DNA from 2 places in the Streptomyces sp. NPDC053069 genome. Region 1 is predicted to be linked to the other one. Evidence: riboswitches for the same ligand, from Rfam matches in the RefSeq annotation. Region 1 holds a riboswitch; the other holds the start of a gene.

Region 1 (7,573 bases):
TCAGTTCTAGTTACCATGGGCAATGGCCGTGGGCCGGAGGGGTGGAGGGCTGATGGTGCAGACGTTCGAGCACGGCGGGGGCGTACGGTCCGTGGCGGTTCCCATCCCGGACAATCCCCTCGGCCACACGCTGGTGTACGTGGTGGACACCGACCGCGGCCCGGTGCTGGTCGACACCGGGTGGGACGACCCGGGCTCCTGGGACACGCTGGCGGAGGGCCTGCGCGCCTGCGGCACCACGGCCGGCGAGGTCCACGGGGTGGTGATCACCCATCACCACCCCGACCACCATGGCCTGTCCGGCCGGGTGCGCGAGGCCTCCGGCGCATGGGTGGCGATGCACGCCGCCGACACCGCGGTCGTACGGCGCACCCGGCAGGCCCCGCCCGAGCGCTGGTTCACGTACATGAGCGCCAAACTCGCGGCGGCCGGCGCTCCGGAGGAGCACCTCGCACCGCTGCGCGCCCCCGGCGTCCCCCGGACCCTGCCCGGCCTCTCCCCCGCCCTGCCGGACCGGGAGATCGTCCCCGGCGAACTCCTCGACCTGCCCGGCCGCAGGCTGCGCGCGATCTGGACCCCGGGCCACACCCCCGGCCACGTCTGTCTGCACCTGGAGGAGGAGCACCCCGCCCGGCTCACCGGAAACGGCCGCCTGTTCAGCGGTGATCACCTGCTCCCGCGGATCACCCCGCACATCGGTCTGTACGAGGATCCCGACGACACGACCGTGACCGATCCCCTCGGCGACTATCTCGACTCCCTGGAGCGGATCGGCCGGCTCGCCCCCGCCGAGGTGCTGCCCGCACACCAGCACGCCTTCACCGACGCGGCCGGCCGGGTACGCGAGCTGCTCGACCACCACGAGGAGCGCCTGGCCGGCTTGCTCGCCCTGCTCGCCGAGCCGCTCACCCCCTGGCAGCTCGCCGAGCGCATGGAGTGGAACCGCCCGTGGGCCCAGATCCCCTACGGCTCCCGGAACATCGCGGTCTCCGAGGCCGAGTCCCATCTGCGCCGCCTGGTGAAGCAGGGCCGCGCGGAGCCGGTGACGGGGAGCGAGCCGGTGGCCTACCTCGCGGTGTGATCCGGTGACGAACCCCTGACGCACCTCGGGCGTACCTCGCGGTGCAATCCGGTCGCCTCGCCCGGGGCGTCCCTATTGGACGGGCGCATGGACCCTTTGCGCAGTCTCGTCGCCCAGCACGCCTGCGAGCGCCTGATCATCGACTTCGCCCACCGGCTCGACCTCGGTGAACCGGCTTCCGTGGCCGAGCTGTTCACCGAGGACGGCAGCTGGGAGTGGCCCCCGCCGGGGGACGGGCGCCGGATCGAGGGCCGGCAGGCGCTGCGGTCGTACTTCGGCTCCCGCCCCGCCGACCGGCTCTCGCGCCGCCTGATGGCCAACGTCCTGGTCACGGTGACCGACTGGACCACGGCCAGGGCCGTGTCGTACTTCTCGACGTACCGGGTCGACGGATACGCGGGCGGCATGGTCCCCGCCGGGCGACCGATGCGGGCCGGTTGGGCTCAGCCGTGTCCGCGCTCCGCCGTAATGATCATCTCGGCGAGGTCGGCGAGCGTGGCGAGCTGCCGTGCGTTCATCTGCGGGGCGCGGGCGGCGAGCCGGACGAGACCGCTCTCACGCAACCGCACCAGCGGGTCCGCCTCGGCCTCCAGACACTGCAGCACCGGGCGCAACGCCTCCTGCAGCGCCTCCGGTTCGTCGGCGGTGAAGAAGCCGGCGGGCAGGCCGAAGAAGCGGCGCAGCCGGTCGGTGTGCTGCAGTCCCGGCATCCCGCTCTTGCGCCATTCGCTCAGCCACTGCCGGCTGGTTCCGGCGATCCTCGCCAGCTCGTCCAGCGAGTACCGCTTGCCGTCGGGCCGGCGCCGGGTCTCGCGGATGAAGTCCAGCCGCTGGCGCACCCGCCCGGCCAGAGAGGTCTCCGTCGCCCGCCCGCCGGCGAGCAGTTCGACGACGACGTTCACGGGGATGCCCGTGCGATGGGACAGGTCGGCCACATCGAGGACTTCCGGCAGCCGGCCGGGCCTGCCGGTCAGCTCGCCGAGCCGGTCCAGGACAGCGGCCAGCGAGGCGTAGGCGTCACTCACCGAGGTCCCCCCTGGCGTGTCGTCCGTTCGGTGGCTGGGCTGACGGCGAGGCTACCCGGTCACTCGTTCGCCGACCAGACGCGACAACGCTTCCTGCTGAAGATGGCAGTAATCGTTGACAGTTGAGGGTGCGACGGGTGAGGATCACGACACAGAGAGCAAGATGCGACCCGCCCGGGTGCCCTAGACCCGCCCCGGGTGCCGTCTATGGGGGAGCGGCATCCGGGGTGTTTCTCTGTCCCGCTCCTCCTGCGAAGGTGGTGCGCCGATGCCGCAGCCCGTCCTTCTGCTCGGGGCCGGCCGGGCCGCACACGGCGGATACCCGCTGGCACGGATCGCCGCCGTACGCCCGGTGGTGCTGGCCGACAGCTCGGTGCCCGGCTGGGCGCGGCCCTTCCTGTCCGGCCATCTCCAGGCCGACCCGGCACGGGAGGCGGAGACCGCCGAGACGGTGGCGCGGTACGCCGCCCGGCATCCGGTCGCCGGCGTGCTGACCTGGAGCAGGGCACACCTGGCCGTGGCCGCGCGGATCGCCGGACGGCTCGGCCTGCCGGGCCTGCCGTACGAGACGGCCGCCGTCTGCGCCGATCCGCCGGCCTTACGGGCGCTGTTGCTCCGCAACCGGGTGGTGCCCACGGGACCGGAGGACACGGAGGGGCCGCTGGTGTCCGCCGAGACCGTCGTCCTGGACGACGAGGTCCGCATCACCGCGCTGACCCGTACGACGTCGCTGGGGCATTCCGTCCATGCTCATGACGCCCTGCTGCACAACCCGTTTCTCCGGCAGAGCGTGCAACGGGCGGTACGGGCGCTGGGTCTCACCCACACCGTCGCGCATGTGAGCCTGCGGCTGACCGGGCGAGGGCCGCGGGTGACCGCGGTCGCTCCGCACTTGCCGGGTGATCTGATTCCGTGGCTGGTGGAACGGGCGACGGGAGTGGATCTGGTGGGGGCGACGCTGGCGCTCGCGTGCGGGGCGGTGCCCGAAGTGACACCTACGCGGCAGCGGGCGGCGGCGATCCGGTTCGCCGACGGCGCCTGCCGACGGGCCTCGCGGGAGTACTGGGTCGTCGAGGGCGCGGATGCCCTGGAGTGCGAACGGGCCTTCGACGCGGCGTAGCCCGCCCCCCTCAAGGCAGTTGCCCCACCGCTCGTATGACGTGCTCGGCCTCTTCGAGGAGCTCCAGCTCCCTCGGCGTCATCGTCGGGTTGGCCGCCCTGCGCCGCCGCGACCCTGCCCGGTACGGCGTGCAGTCGCCGCAGCAGCGAGGCGAGCAGGGTGCCGGCCTCCGCCGCGCCGACCCGGCCCTCGCCGGGGGCGGTCAGCAGCGTCGGGCCGGACAGGCTTTTCAGCGTCAGATCGGTGCCTGAGCCGGTGGGTCGCCCCCGGGGCGCGGGACAGCCGTGCCGACGTACGTATGCCATCACGGCGCACGCGGCTGCCGCGTCCCCCCGGCCGTCGCGGTCCCGGCGCAGGACCCAGGCGTCGTCGACCTCGTACACATCGGCCGAACGGCCCGACCCCAGCAGTCTCCCCGTCTCCGTCATGGCCGTGACCCTGGTCACCGCTGTCCTGTGCCCACAGCCACTCCTCAGGGCGCTGAAGGCTGCCGGTAAAGTGGCGGGGTCGTCATCACACCCGTACGGGGGGAAGCCGGTGCAATTCCGACGCCGACCCCCATCCGTGAGCCGCTGTTCGCGGTGAGCCGGACTGCCCCGTACGGCACGTTGACCGGCTTGCGTGCGTCGGCCGCCCGCCGCGCACGGCACCGTCGAGGTTTACGGAGCCGAGCCGCCCGGGGCCACCCGCGCGCTGCCCGGCTCCCTGCAGGGAGAGGCAGTCGCCGACCATGAACGTCCGCCGCAGTGCCGCGGCTCTCGCCGCCGTAGGCGTGCTGGCCGCCGCCGCACCCGCCATGGCCGCCGGCCCGTCCCCGTCGCCCAAGGTCGCGATCCCGTCCGGGCTGTACGGCACGTCCGACCCGACCTACGACGGTGTGTGGCGCCAGTCGCTGACGCTGGTCGCCCAGCGGACCCTCGGCTACCGGCCGGCCGCCTCGGCCGTCGACTGGCTGGCCGGGCAGCAGTGCGGCAACGGCGCGTTCGCCGCGTTCCGCGCCACCCCGGACAAGGCCTGCGACGGCAAGGTCATGGTGGACACCAACAGCACGGCCGCCGCCGTCCAGGCGCTGCAGGCCGTCGGGGGGCACGACGCGCAGGTCCGCAAGGCCCTGGTCTGGCTGACGAACGCACAGAACAAGGACGGCGGCTGGGGGTACTCGCCGGGCGGCGCGAGCGACACCAACTCCACCAGCGTCGTCATCGGCGCGTTCGCCGCGGTCGGCCAGGACCCCGCTCGGGTGCGCACCGGCGGCAAGTCCCCCTACGACCTGCTGGCCGCCATGTCCGTGCCCTGCGACCAGGACGGCGGCGGTGCCCTCGCCTTCCAGCAGGACAAGAAGGGCAAGCCGGCCGCCAACGCGGACGCGACGGCGGCCGGGGTGCTCGGCGCGCTCGGCAAGGGGTTCGTCGTGCAGGCCGGCAAGGCGCCCGCGCACGCCGCCTGCAGCCGGGCCGGCCACCCCGGCCCCGCGCAGGTCGCGGACAACGCCGGCGCGTATCTGGCGGCGGCCGTCGCCAAGACCGGCCACCTGCAGTCCGTGCTGCCCGGCGCCAAGGACCGGCCGGACTTCGGCAACACGGCCGACGCGGTCGTCGCGCTCGCCGCGGACGGGCGCAGCGAGCAGGCGAAGGCGTCGTACGCCTGGCTGGAGAAGAACGCCTCCCAGTGGGCGGCGCAGAGCGGTCCGGCGGCGTACGCCCAGCTGATCCTCGCCGCGCACGCGGTCGGCGCACAGCCGGGTGACTTCGCCGGCACGAGCCTGGTCCGGTCCCTCAACGAGCTGGGGCCCGCCCCGCAGATGGCGACCGAGCAGAAGCAGAAGACGAAGTCCGACAGCGGTTCGAGCTTCGGTGTCTGGTGGTTCGTCGGCGTCTGCCTCGTCGCGGGCATCGGCGTCGGCTTCCTGATCAGCGGCCGGAAGAAGCAGCAGCCGTGACCGCGGTCCGCCGCGCCGCGAGCCTGCTGGGCGCCGTGCTCGTCCTGCTGGCCGGGGCCGGGCAGGCGCACGCCGTCGGCTACCGCTACTGGTCCTTCTGGGAGCGGACCGGCGGACACTGGACGTACGCCACGCAGGGCCCGTCGACGGCCCGTCCCGACGACGGCGCCGTGGAGGGCTTCCGTTTCGCGGTGAGCGCGGACTCGGCGGACGCGAACCGGCCGCGCGGTGCGACGGACTTCGGCACGATCTGCGCGGCGACGCCCGCCACGTCCGGTACGAAGCGGGTGGCCCTGGTCCTCGACTTCGGCACCGCCGCGGACGCACCGTCCGGCGAGACACCGCCGGCGCGTCGTACGGCGTGCGCGCGGGTGTCCGCCGACGCGACGACGGCGGACGCGCTGGCCGCGGTGGCCAAGCCGCTGCGCTACGACTCCAACGCGCTGTTGTGTGCGATCGCCGGCTATCCGAAGAGGGGCTGCGGGGAGCAGGTGGCCGCCGGCCGGAAGGCACCGGAACGGAGCGGCGGTTCGTCGAGCGGCCCCTCGCTGGGTCTGCCGATCGGCGCGGGTGTCGTCGCCCTGCTGGCAGGCGCGGCGGTGTGGCAGTCCCGACGGCGGCGAAATGTCTCCGGTTGACCGCGGCCCGTCCGTGGCTGGTCGCTCTCACCGGGCGCAGCCTGCCGCTGTTCACCCCGGTGCCTGGTGGCTCTGGTCGTTGAGCCTCGGTACCGCCGCCACCCGCACCACCAACCCCCTTCTCCTCGCCCTCCTCATATCCGCCTCCGCCTACGTCGTGGCAACCCACCGCACCACCACCCCCTCCTCCCACGCCTACACGGCCTTCGCGAGAGTCGCCCTCGCCGTCCTCCTCGTCCGCCTCCTCTTCGCGATGGCGCTCGGCTCCCCGATCCCCGGCACCCACACCCTCCTCACCCTGCCCGAAGTCCCGCTGCCGCACTGGGCACAGGGCATCCACCTGGGCGGCAAGGTCACCGCCGAGGCGCTCGTCTTCGCCGCCTACGACGGGCTGAAGCTGGCCACCCTGCTGATCTGCGTCGGCGCGGCGAACGCGCTCGCCAGTCCCACCCGGCTGCTGAAATCCCTGCCCGGCGCGCTGTACGAGGCCGGCGTCGCCGTGGTCGTCGCCCTCACCTTCGCGCCGCACCTCATCGCCGACGTCCAGCGCCTGCGCGCCGCCCGCCGCCTGCGCGGCCGCCCGGACCGGGGCCTGCGCGGTCTGCTGCAGGTCGGGCTGCCGGTCCTGGAGGGCGCGTTGGAACGCTCGGTCGCGCTCGCCGCCGCGATGGAGGCCCGTGGCTACGGCCGCACCGCCGAGGTCCCCGCCGGTGTCCGCCGTACGACGGCCGCGCTCACCCTCGGCGGCCTGCTCGGCGTGTGCGCCGGCACCTATGGGCTGCTCACCGCGGAGGGCGGCGCGTACGGCATCCCGCTGCTGCTCGCCGGTGTCGCCGCCGCGCTCGCGGGTCTCAGGCTCGGCGGCCGGCGTTCGCCGCGCACCCGGTACCGGCCGGACCCGTGGGACGCGCGGGCCTGGCTGGTCGCCGGCTCCGGTGTCGCCGTCGCCGCGCTGCTCACGCTCGCCTCGGCCCGCGACCCGGAGTCCCTGCACCCCGGTGTCGTCCCCCTGACCGCCCCCACGCTCCCCCTGTGGCCCGCCGCGGCGGTCCTTCTCGCCCTCCTCCCCGCCGTCGTCGTACCCCAGGCCCCCAAGGAGCCGTCGTGATCCGCTTCGAGGATGTCAGCGTGACGTACGACGGTGCGGCCGAACCCACCGTCCAGCGCGTGGGCTTCGAGGTTCCGGAGGGCGAACTGGTGCTGCTCGTCGGCCCGTCGGGGGTGGGCAAGTCGACGGTGCTCGGCGCGGTGAGCGGTCTGGTGCCGCACTTCACCGGCGGCACCCTGCGCGGCCGCGTCACGGTGGCCGGCCGGGACACCCGCACCCACAAGCCGCGCGAACTCGCCGATGTGGTCGGCACGGTGGGGCAGGATCCGCTCGCGCACTTCGTGACCGACACCGTGGAGGACGAACTCGCCTATGGCATGGAGTCCTTGGGGCTCGCCCCGGAGGTGATGCGGCGCCGGGTGGAGGAGACCCTCGACCTGCTGGGCCTCGCCGGACTGCGCGGCCGCCCCATCGCCACCCTCTCCGGAGGGCAGCGACAGCGCGTCGCGATTGGCTCCGTGCTCACCGCCCACCCGCAGGTGCTGGTCCTGGACGAGCCGACCTCGGCACTGGACCCGGCCGCGGCGGAGGAGGTCCTGGCGGTGCTCCAGCGTCTGGTGCACGACCTGGGCACGACGGTCCTGATGGCCGAGCACCGCCTGGAACGCGTGATCCAGTACGCCGACCGCGTGGTCCTCCTGCCCGGCCCCGGCGAAGCGCCG
Region 2 (7,573 bases), on a different contig from region 1:
GACAACCGTCGTATGTCCGGAGCCGGGCGGCCGTGTGCCATGGTGAGCGCATGGCCAGTGAGATCAGGTTCGAGCCCGGCCTCTACCGAGGCACCGCCGAGTACTACGACCGGTTCCGCCTCCCCTGCCCCGATCAGATGATCGCCGACCTCGCGCGCCGGGCGGCACCGTCGGGGCACGGACGCCTGCTCGACCTGGCATGCGGCACCGGCCAGCTCTGGTCCGCGCCAAGGCGGACGTTTCCGGCGCGGCCCACATCCGGACGATCACCGTCGGCGCCGAGGATCTCCACGCCGAACCGGGAAGCTTCGAGCTGATCGTCATCGGCAATGCGTTCCACCGGCTCCCCCGCGACCTGGTCGCGCAGCGCGCCCACGGCTGGCTGAAACCCGGCGGCTGTCTCGCGCTGTGCTGGTCGACCGGTCCGTGGACGGGGCCCCGGGACTGGCAGCGGGCGCTCTCCAGCATGCTGCGCAGATGGCAGAACACCCTCGGCGCGGCCGGCCGCGTGCCCGCCGGCTGGGAGCAGGCACGGAAGCAGGATCCCGACCACGATGTCCTGTCACGTGCCGGGTTCGAACCCGCCGGACGGCACGAGTTCTCCGTCGAGCACCGCTGGACGATCCGTGAGCTCGCCGGGTACATCCGGTCGACATCGTTCCTGCCGCCCGCGGTGCTCGCGGAGCACGCCGGCACGTTCGACGCCGACCTCACCGCCGAACTCGGCTCCTGCGCAGCCGACGGCCACCTCTGCGAAACGGTCGGCTACGCCTACGAACTGGCCCGCAAGCCGGCTCCCGGATGACCGCCCTCCGGTCCGGGCGTTCGCTTCGCAGAACCGCCGGATGCCGTACCACCGCGTCGAACAGACAGCCCTGTGTGTGGGGCACCGCGGTGTCCGGCCGGGTGTGGCCGGTCGGGCCGGAAGTGGGCGGTCGGGGCGCACGGAAGGCATGCGGTGGATGTTATGTTCGCGGCCGCGCGGGCCGTACCGGCCGGGGCCCGCGTCCCAGGACGAAGGCAGCAGGAGCATCCGCGTGACCAGCCGAGTTCTTCTCGTCTCCCCCGCCACCAGCGCGTCGTTGCGGCAGGCGCGGTTCGACGACGGCGGCTCGCTCGACGCCGTCGGCGCGGTACGGGCCCGGGCGGCGGCCGGGTCGCTGCCCGCCGCGGAGCGTGTGGCCGTCTCTCCGGGCGCGCGCTGCCGGGAGACGGCCACGGCGCTGGGCCTCGACGGCGTGCCGGTGCCGGAACTGGCGGGGCTCGACGTGGGCCGCTGGCGGGGCCGCACCCTTGAGGAGGTGGGGGCCGCCGAGCCGGAGGCGGTGGGCCATTGGCTCACCGACCCCGGCTGCGCCCCGCATGGTGGTGAGTCCGTGCAGGACCTGTGCGGAAGGGTCGCACGGTGGCTGGCCGACGTGCAGGCCGTGGCGGGCCGTACGGTCGCCGTCGTCGAGCCGGAGGTGGTACGGGCGGCCGTCGGCGGCGCGCTGGGGTTGCCTGTCACGGTTTTCTGGCGCCTCGATGTGCCGCCGCTGACCGTGACCGAACTCAGCGGCCGGGCCGGGCGCTGGAATCTGCGGCTGGGGCGTCCGCTTGCCGCGCCGGACGCCGATTAGGCGCCGCCGGCCGGTGGTTCAGTCTGCCGAAGCCCGGTGACGGCGCAGCAGCGCCGCTATCGCGCAGCGCAGGCAGGTGCCGTCGTCGCCCGGCTCCATGGCTTCGCGGTCGGGGCATGTCGTCGGCGCCGGATGGGACCGTCCCCGGCAGCCGTCCCCCGAGGCCGCGATCAGCATCTCCAGGTCGTGCAGCAGCTGTTCGGTGCGCTTGGCCTGCTGGGCGAGCACCCGCACCCGGGCGCTCTGGCCGCCGATCTGCCGTCGGCTGGCGACCAGTTGCTCGTATTCCCTCGGGGTGAGGGCGACCGCGTCGCGGCCACCGACGGTGATCCGGCGGGGCTGTGGGGCTCTGGCCACTCGGTTCCTCCGCTCCTCGCCCGGGCATCCGCCTCCGGTCCGCCGCCGGATTCCCTCGCCCTGCCGGTGAACCCGTGCGCCGGTGTCCGGAGAACGCCAGAGGGCCCCCGGATGATTCCGAAGGGCCCTCTGTTGTCCGGAAGGGGTCAGTGCGCGGCCGGAACCGCTCGCCCGCTCTCGGCCGTCGTCGGCTTGGGGCTCAGCAGCCGCTCGGCCAACTCGCCGAAGAGGAGGCCGAATCCGCCCCACAGAGCGGCCTGGATGCCCAGTGCCGAGAGCCGGAACCGCCACAGCAGGGTGGCCGGGAAGCCCTTGGGGACCTCGTTGACGACAGGCAGGAACTGGTAGGCCAGACCGATCACGACGGCGAACGCGGCCACCGCGACGACCGTCGCCCACCAGGTGCCCAGACGGGGAGCCAGGCGCTTGCCCAGCAGGGTGGCGGCGACCGCCAGCAGGACGCTGAGCAGCATCATCAGGAAGTACAGGGTGGTCCGCCTGCCGATGGTGTCGGGCTCGCCGACCGACGGCGGGTTGGCCGGGTACTTCAGGAACGGCACGACGTACACGGCGAGGAGGGCGCAGCCCGACAGCAGCAGCGCGGTGGCGCGCGGGCTGAAGCGGCCCACGCGGCCCAGGGCGAAGCAGAAGGCGAGCGCGGCGATCCCGCCGAAGGCGACCCCGTACACGAGGACACCGGTGGCGAGGCCGGCGGTGGACTGCAGGGAGCGGGAGACGACTTCCATCTCGTGCTCGTGGGAGTGGGCCTCCTCGAAGCTGATCGCCTTGTCGACGCTCGGCTCACCGAGGACGTACGCCACGACGAGGGCGAGCATGCCGGCCGCGAGGCCGGCGAGCATGCCCCGTACGAGGAGGTTCCGTACGGTTGCGGAATTCATGGGCGGGCGGTGTCCCCTCGCCTCAGTGGCAGGGGAAACCGAGCAGGTGTCGGGCGTCGTGCACCCACTCGTGGACGTCCGTGCCGTTGAGCACCGAGGTGGCGCCCTGCTCGGCGCCGACGAAGTAGAGCAGGATCAGCATGAGGATGCCGAAGAAGACCGCCCAGGGGGCAATCGCCTTCAGTGGCAGCTTGGCGGGTACGACGGGGGTGGTGGCTGTCGGCTGGGCGACGGTCTGCGCCATGGCAGAACCTCCTCTGGGAGTTCGCGTCCCATCTCGGTGGTGCACAGGACGACGGCCACGGGTCTGACTCACGGGACGCCGCGGGGGCGTCTCGCACACAGTGGCGCGACCGTGCCGGATTCCCACCGGCTTCCGTCTCGCCGTCGTCGATATCGGACAGACCGTACCGCGTGCCGCGCGCTCGGCCAAGACCGCCTGCCCCCGCCGTGATCTTCCTCTCCCAGCAGGCGGGACAGGACGAGGCCGGTGGGGCGGCAGCGCAGGCAGGGCCCACATCAACGGCGCCCGGGGGCAGTTGCGCACGGCCGTGTCGGTGGCGCGCACCGGACGGTGGCGACCTGCGCCGGCTCGGTGCCGTACCGGACCCCTGGGTCAACGGGGATCCGCACGGCGCCGTGGCGGCGTGAAGGCGTACAGGTCGAGGATGTCCGGCTGGGGAGCGACGCCCGGGCCACCCGCCCGTACCCACGTCACGATGTCCTCGGTCGCATCCGGGTCGTTGACAAGTCCGAGCCAGACCGGCCGCGCACCGGCGGCCCGGCCCGCGGTGGACGGCTGTACGACGATGACGTTGGCCTGGTCGCACACGTCGAGGCAGTCGGAGATGCGCACCGGCACCTCCGCCCGCAGCCGTGCGGTCTGCGCCTGGTGATCAACCCCCGTCACCTTGGGGCTGCCGCAGCAGCAGTCCCGGCACACGACGACCCGGCACGGCGCCGCAGCGCTCCCCGTCCCCGCTCCGCCGGACGCCTCTTCCGCCGGCCTCTCGGGCACGCCCATGTCACTCCCCTCCCGGGGAGATCCGCCCCGGTGTGCGTCGAGGAGGCGACCGCGTGAGTCTCTGGCTCCCGGGTCGTCGCCCGCCCGGCCTGCCCGCCCCGGGCGGAGCGGAGGCCTGCCGGAACTCGCTCACCGGTCACAGTGGCGGGACCGCGCCGGATTCACACCGGCTTCCTCGGACCGCCGTCGCCCTATGTCGCAGGTCATCATGCCATCACCGGTGGGAGCGCCGCGTGTACCGTCACCGCTCCCGCCCTCCGACGGCGGCCGGAGCGACGACCGGGCCGGGGGGTGTCGTTCGGATCATCCCGGCGTCGCGGGCCCTGGCGCTGCACGCTGCCCGCGGCGCGCCGGCCGACCCGGTGGGCCGTGCGGCGTATGTGGGGGATCAGGGCCGGGACTTCGGCGCGGTAGGCGTCGTAGGCGGCGCCGAACCGCCGGGCCATCAGGCGGTCCTCGACCCGGACCCGGCGCAGCAGCCCGGGTATCGCGGCCACCAGGAACGCCACCCGGACACCGAAGCCGCAGGCCGGCACGGAACCGGTGACCAAGCCGAGCAGGCCGGTGTAGATGGGGTGGCGGACCAGCCGGTACGGCCCGTCCGTGCGCAGCTCGTGGTACTCCCGGACCGTCGGCACACTGGCCCACATCGTCCCCAGCACCCAGCGGGACCACAGCAGCAGGGCGGTCGAGGCGACGGCGAGCAGGACACCCAGGAGGGCCGGCTCGGGCCGCCAGTACTGCAGATGGCGCCAGAACCCTTCGAAGCGCCCGACCAGGATGAAGAACGCGGAGACGCCCGCCGCCGGCAGCAGCCGGCGCGGCAGCGTGCGGCGCAGTCCCCGCAGCCAGCCGCGCAGTCCCAACCGGCTCCGCACGCCGAAGTGGACAGCGCCCACGACCCAGGCCGCGACGAAGATCAGGACGCAGACGTCGACGGTCAGGACGAGTGCCGAGTGAAGAGAACCCATGCCTCAAGACTGCTCCGCGTACCCAGCCGATCACCACCACCCACGGGTCGATGGAGAGGCCCCGCCTATCCCCACCGCTCCCCACCGTTCTCCGTCCACGGATGGAGAACGCGGCGGCAAGGCCCGTACCGGACACGGCAGTTCGGGCGTGTCCCGGGTGTGGCGCTGCTAGCCTGCGCGCAGGTGCTCGGGCGGGACAGGGGAGGAGCTGAACGCCGTGGTCCATGCGTTCGCCGTGTACCGGGACGCCATGCGCGAGGCGTGGGGTGACTGGTGGCTGGCCTGGCCCCTGCTGCAGAAGGTCGGCGTGGGGGACGTCCTGCACGACTCGCGGGGGTCCGTCCGCGCGGCCGGGACGCTGGCCGACCGCAGGATCGCCTTCGACGCGACGGCGCCCGAGGCCCGCGGTGCCTTCCTGCACGACGCCGGCGGCGGGATCGACGTCCGCTTCAAGGCGTCCGGCGCCACGGACCCGCTCTTCACGGCCCTCGTCGACGCGGACGCCGGGGTGCTGCTGCGGTTCGCCCGGCAGCGGGCCGCGCTGGTGGCGTACCGGGGCCTGGCCGGGAGCGGTCTGACGGACACCCCTGCCCTGGCCCGGGCGCTCGTCCGCCGCTACTGGGAGGGCCGCTGGGAGGCCGGTCTGCTCGCCGTGACCGAGGTGGTGCGGGCCGATGCGGCCGCCGTGCTGGTGGCCGCCGAGGCGGGCGCCTCGGCCGAGCTGCGCCTGGCCACGTCCGTCGGCGCCGGGCCGCTGCAGCTGCTCGACCTGGCGGGCTCGGCGCGGCTCGCCGGCAGCAGGCACCTGGGCTTCCAGTGGATCGGCGAAGCCCTCACGCCGCTCTTCCGGGTCGTACGGCTGCGCGGCACCTGGCTCGGCGGGGTGCGCGAGGAGTACGGACCCGTGCAGCCGGGGCGCGGCCTCGACGCCGAGCCCGTACCGCCCCTGCTGCTGGAGCAGGCCGCCGACGACCCGGCAGCCGTGCTCGAAACGCCGCCGCAGCTCGTCGGTGAGACGGAGACCGAGACAGAGCCCGGGACCGGGACCGCACCCGAGCCGGCCCAGGACGCGTCCTGACCGGGCCGGCCCCGCTGTCCGTCCGGCGCGCCGCCGCACGGCTGCACGCCGTCGCCGGGCTGGAGGAGGAGCTGCGTCAGTGGCAGGGCGCGAGCCGCGCCGGCGGTCCGCTGGAGAAGCACCACAGCCAGCTGGAGGCGGTGCTCGCGCTGCTCGGCGTGGGAGTGGCCGACGTACGGGCGCGGCTCGCCGACGGACGCGCGGACGACGTGCCCGGCCGGGTCCTGGACCTGCACCATGTGTGGGACTACTACCGCACCCGGTTCCTGCTGCGCCGCGTCCGTGACTACCGCCGTGTCCTGGACGTCGCCGACGAGTTGGCCTGGGAGTGCTACGGGCCGGTCCTCGGCCTCGCCGGAGCTCGCGCCAAGGAGCCCCCGCTGGTCGGCTTCAGCCGGGCGGCCGCGCCGCGCGCCCACCGCCGGGGCAGCGCCTACCACGATCTGCTGCCCCGCGGTGGCATCCACACCCGCGAGGGCCGCGAGGCCGCCGCACGGCTGCCGTTCCCCGTCATCGACGTGCCCTGGTCCTTCGGCTCCCATCTGCCCGCCCTGCTGACGGTGGCGCACGAGGCCGCGCACCACATCGACGACGACCGGGGCCTCGGTGACGAGATCCGCCGGCGGATCACGGCGGCCGGTCTGGCCCCGGAGCGTGCCGTCCCCTGGGAGCGGTGGTCGGGCGAGGCGTTCGCCGATGTGTGCGCCGCCGTGCTGTGCGGGCCCGCCTACGCCGCCGTACTCGCCGAACTGCTCGACGCCGGGGACGACACGGACGAGCCGGACGAGCGGGACTTCGACGGAGCGCATCCGCCGCCCGGGGCCCGGCTGCGGCTGACCCGTGCCGCCGCCCGGCTGGCCGGACACCCGGGCGCGCCGGACGACACCGAAGACCGCGCCTGCGACGGCGACGAGGCCCATGTCGTGGCCGGCGCGCTTCTGCGGGGCGGCTGGTCCGGGCTGGACGGGCTGTCGCTCACCGATCTGCTCGGGGCCGGAGGCCCGCCCGGCCGGGCGGACGTACCCGAGGGGACGCGGCGGCTGCTGGCGGGCGGCCCGTCCCGGTGCTCCTCGGCGGCCGGGGTGCTGGCGGCGGCCGCCCTCGCCTTCCAGCGCGACCCGGCCGCGTACGACCGGCAGGCCGTCGGCGAGCGGGCCGTGACCGAGGTGCTGCGCCTGCGGGCCGCCGGTACACGGGCGGCACGTGCCGCGGACCCGTCGGCCGTCGAACGCCGCCGCGTGCACACCGAGGCGGGCCGTGCGGTGCTGGCCGCGCTGGCTGCCCGGCCGGATCCGAGCCGAGCGGATTTCTGGTGAGCGCCTGCCGCAGCCGGCCGAGAAGGCGACGTCCTGGGACCCGCCCGGATCCGAACCTGCCGGCTCCGGATCCAAGTCTCGTGGTTCGCCGGAGAGTTGACCGGCCCGGAGCTACTCTGGCTGAGGCGCACCGACCGGACGGGGGACGGTACATGGGCATGCAGTGGACGCCGGCGGTCCTCCACCGGCAGCGGCACGGACGGGTGCAGTGCGTGCTGTGTCCCTTCCGCTGTTCGCTGAAGGACGGCGAGACGGGTCTGTGCGGGGTGCGCCGCCGGTCCGGGGACCGACTGGAGACCGCGACCTTCG

Evidence for each region. A riboswitch is a leader RNA that binds a small molecule or an ion and turns the genes downstream of it on or off. The one in region 1 is predicted to bind cobalamin.
Region 2: another riboswitch for cobalamin. It lies ahead of ACIGXP_RS07845 (CbtB-domain containing protein); the one in region 1 lies ahead of ACIGXP_RS24825 (prenyltransferase/squalene oxidase repeat-containing protein).

Annotation. Positions count from the first base shown of each region.
Region 1 covers NZ_JBITZN010000011.1:14,228-21,800, forward strand. Annotated here, with positions in the region: gene ACIGXP_RS24800 (MBL fold metallo-hydrolase) at 53-1,081, shown strand; partial or broken gene ACIGXP_RS24805 (nuclear transport factor 2 family protein) at 1,169-1,519, shown strand; gene ACIGXP_RS24810 (XRE family transcriptional regulator) at 1,525-2,106, opposite strand; gene ACIGXP_RS24815 (hypothetical protein) at 2,375-3,226, shown strand; partial or broken gene ACIGXP_RS24820 (phosphotransferase) at 3,334-3,654, opposite strand; cobalamin riboswitch at 3,714-3,840, shown strand; gene ACIGXP_RS24825 (prenyltransferase/squalene oxidase repeat-containing protein) at 3,957-5,165, shown strand; gene ACIGXP_RS24830 (SCO2322 family protein) at 5,162-5,803, shown strand; gene ACIGXP_RS24835 (CbiQ family ECF transporter T component) at 5,790-6,911, shown strand; gene ACIGXP_RS24840 (ABC transporter ATP-binding protein) at 6,908-7,573, shown strand, end outside.
Region 2 covers NZ_JBITZN010000003.1:178,821-186,393, forward strand. Annotated here, with positions in the region: gene ACIGXP_RS07825 (class I SAM-dependent methyltransferase) at 200-805, shown strand; gene ACIGXP_RS07830 (histidine phosphatase family protein) at 1,038-1,619, shown strand; gene ACIGXP_RS07835 (hypothetical protein) at 1,638-1,976, opposite strand; gene ACIGXP_RS07840 (CbtA family protein) at 2,123-2,875, opposite strand; gene ACIGXP_RS07845 (CbtB-domain containing protein) at 2,898-3,119, opposite strand; cobalamin riboswitch at 3,156-3,299, opposite strand; gene ACIGXP_RS07850 (hypothetical protein) at 3,492-3,893, opposite strand; cobalamin riboswitch at 3,955-4,076, opposite strand; gene ACIGXP_RS07855 (methyltransferase family protein) at 4,106-4,870, opposite strand; gene ACIGXP_RS07860 (hypothetical protein) at 5,088-5,948, shown strand; gene ACIGXP_RS07865 (hypothetical protein) at 6,089-7,264, shown strand; gene amrS (AmmeMemoRadiSam system radical SAM enzyme) at 7,423-7,573, shown strand, end outside.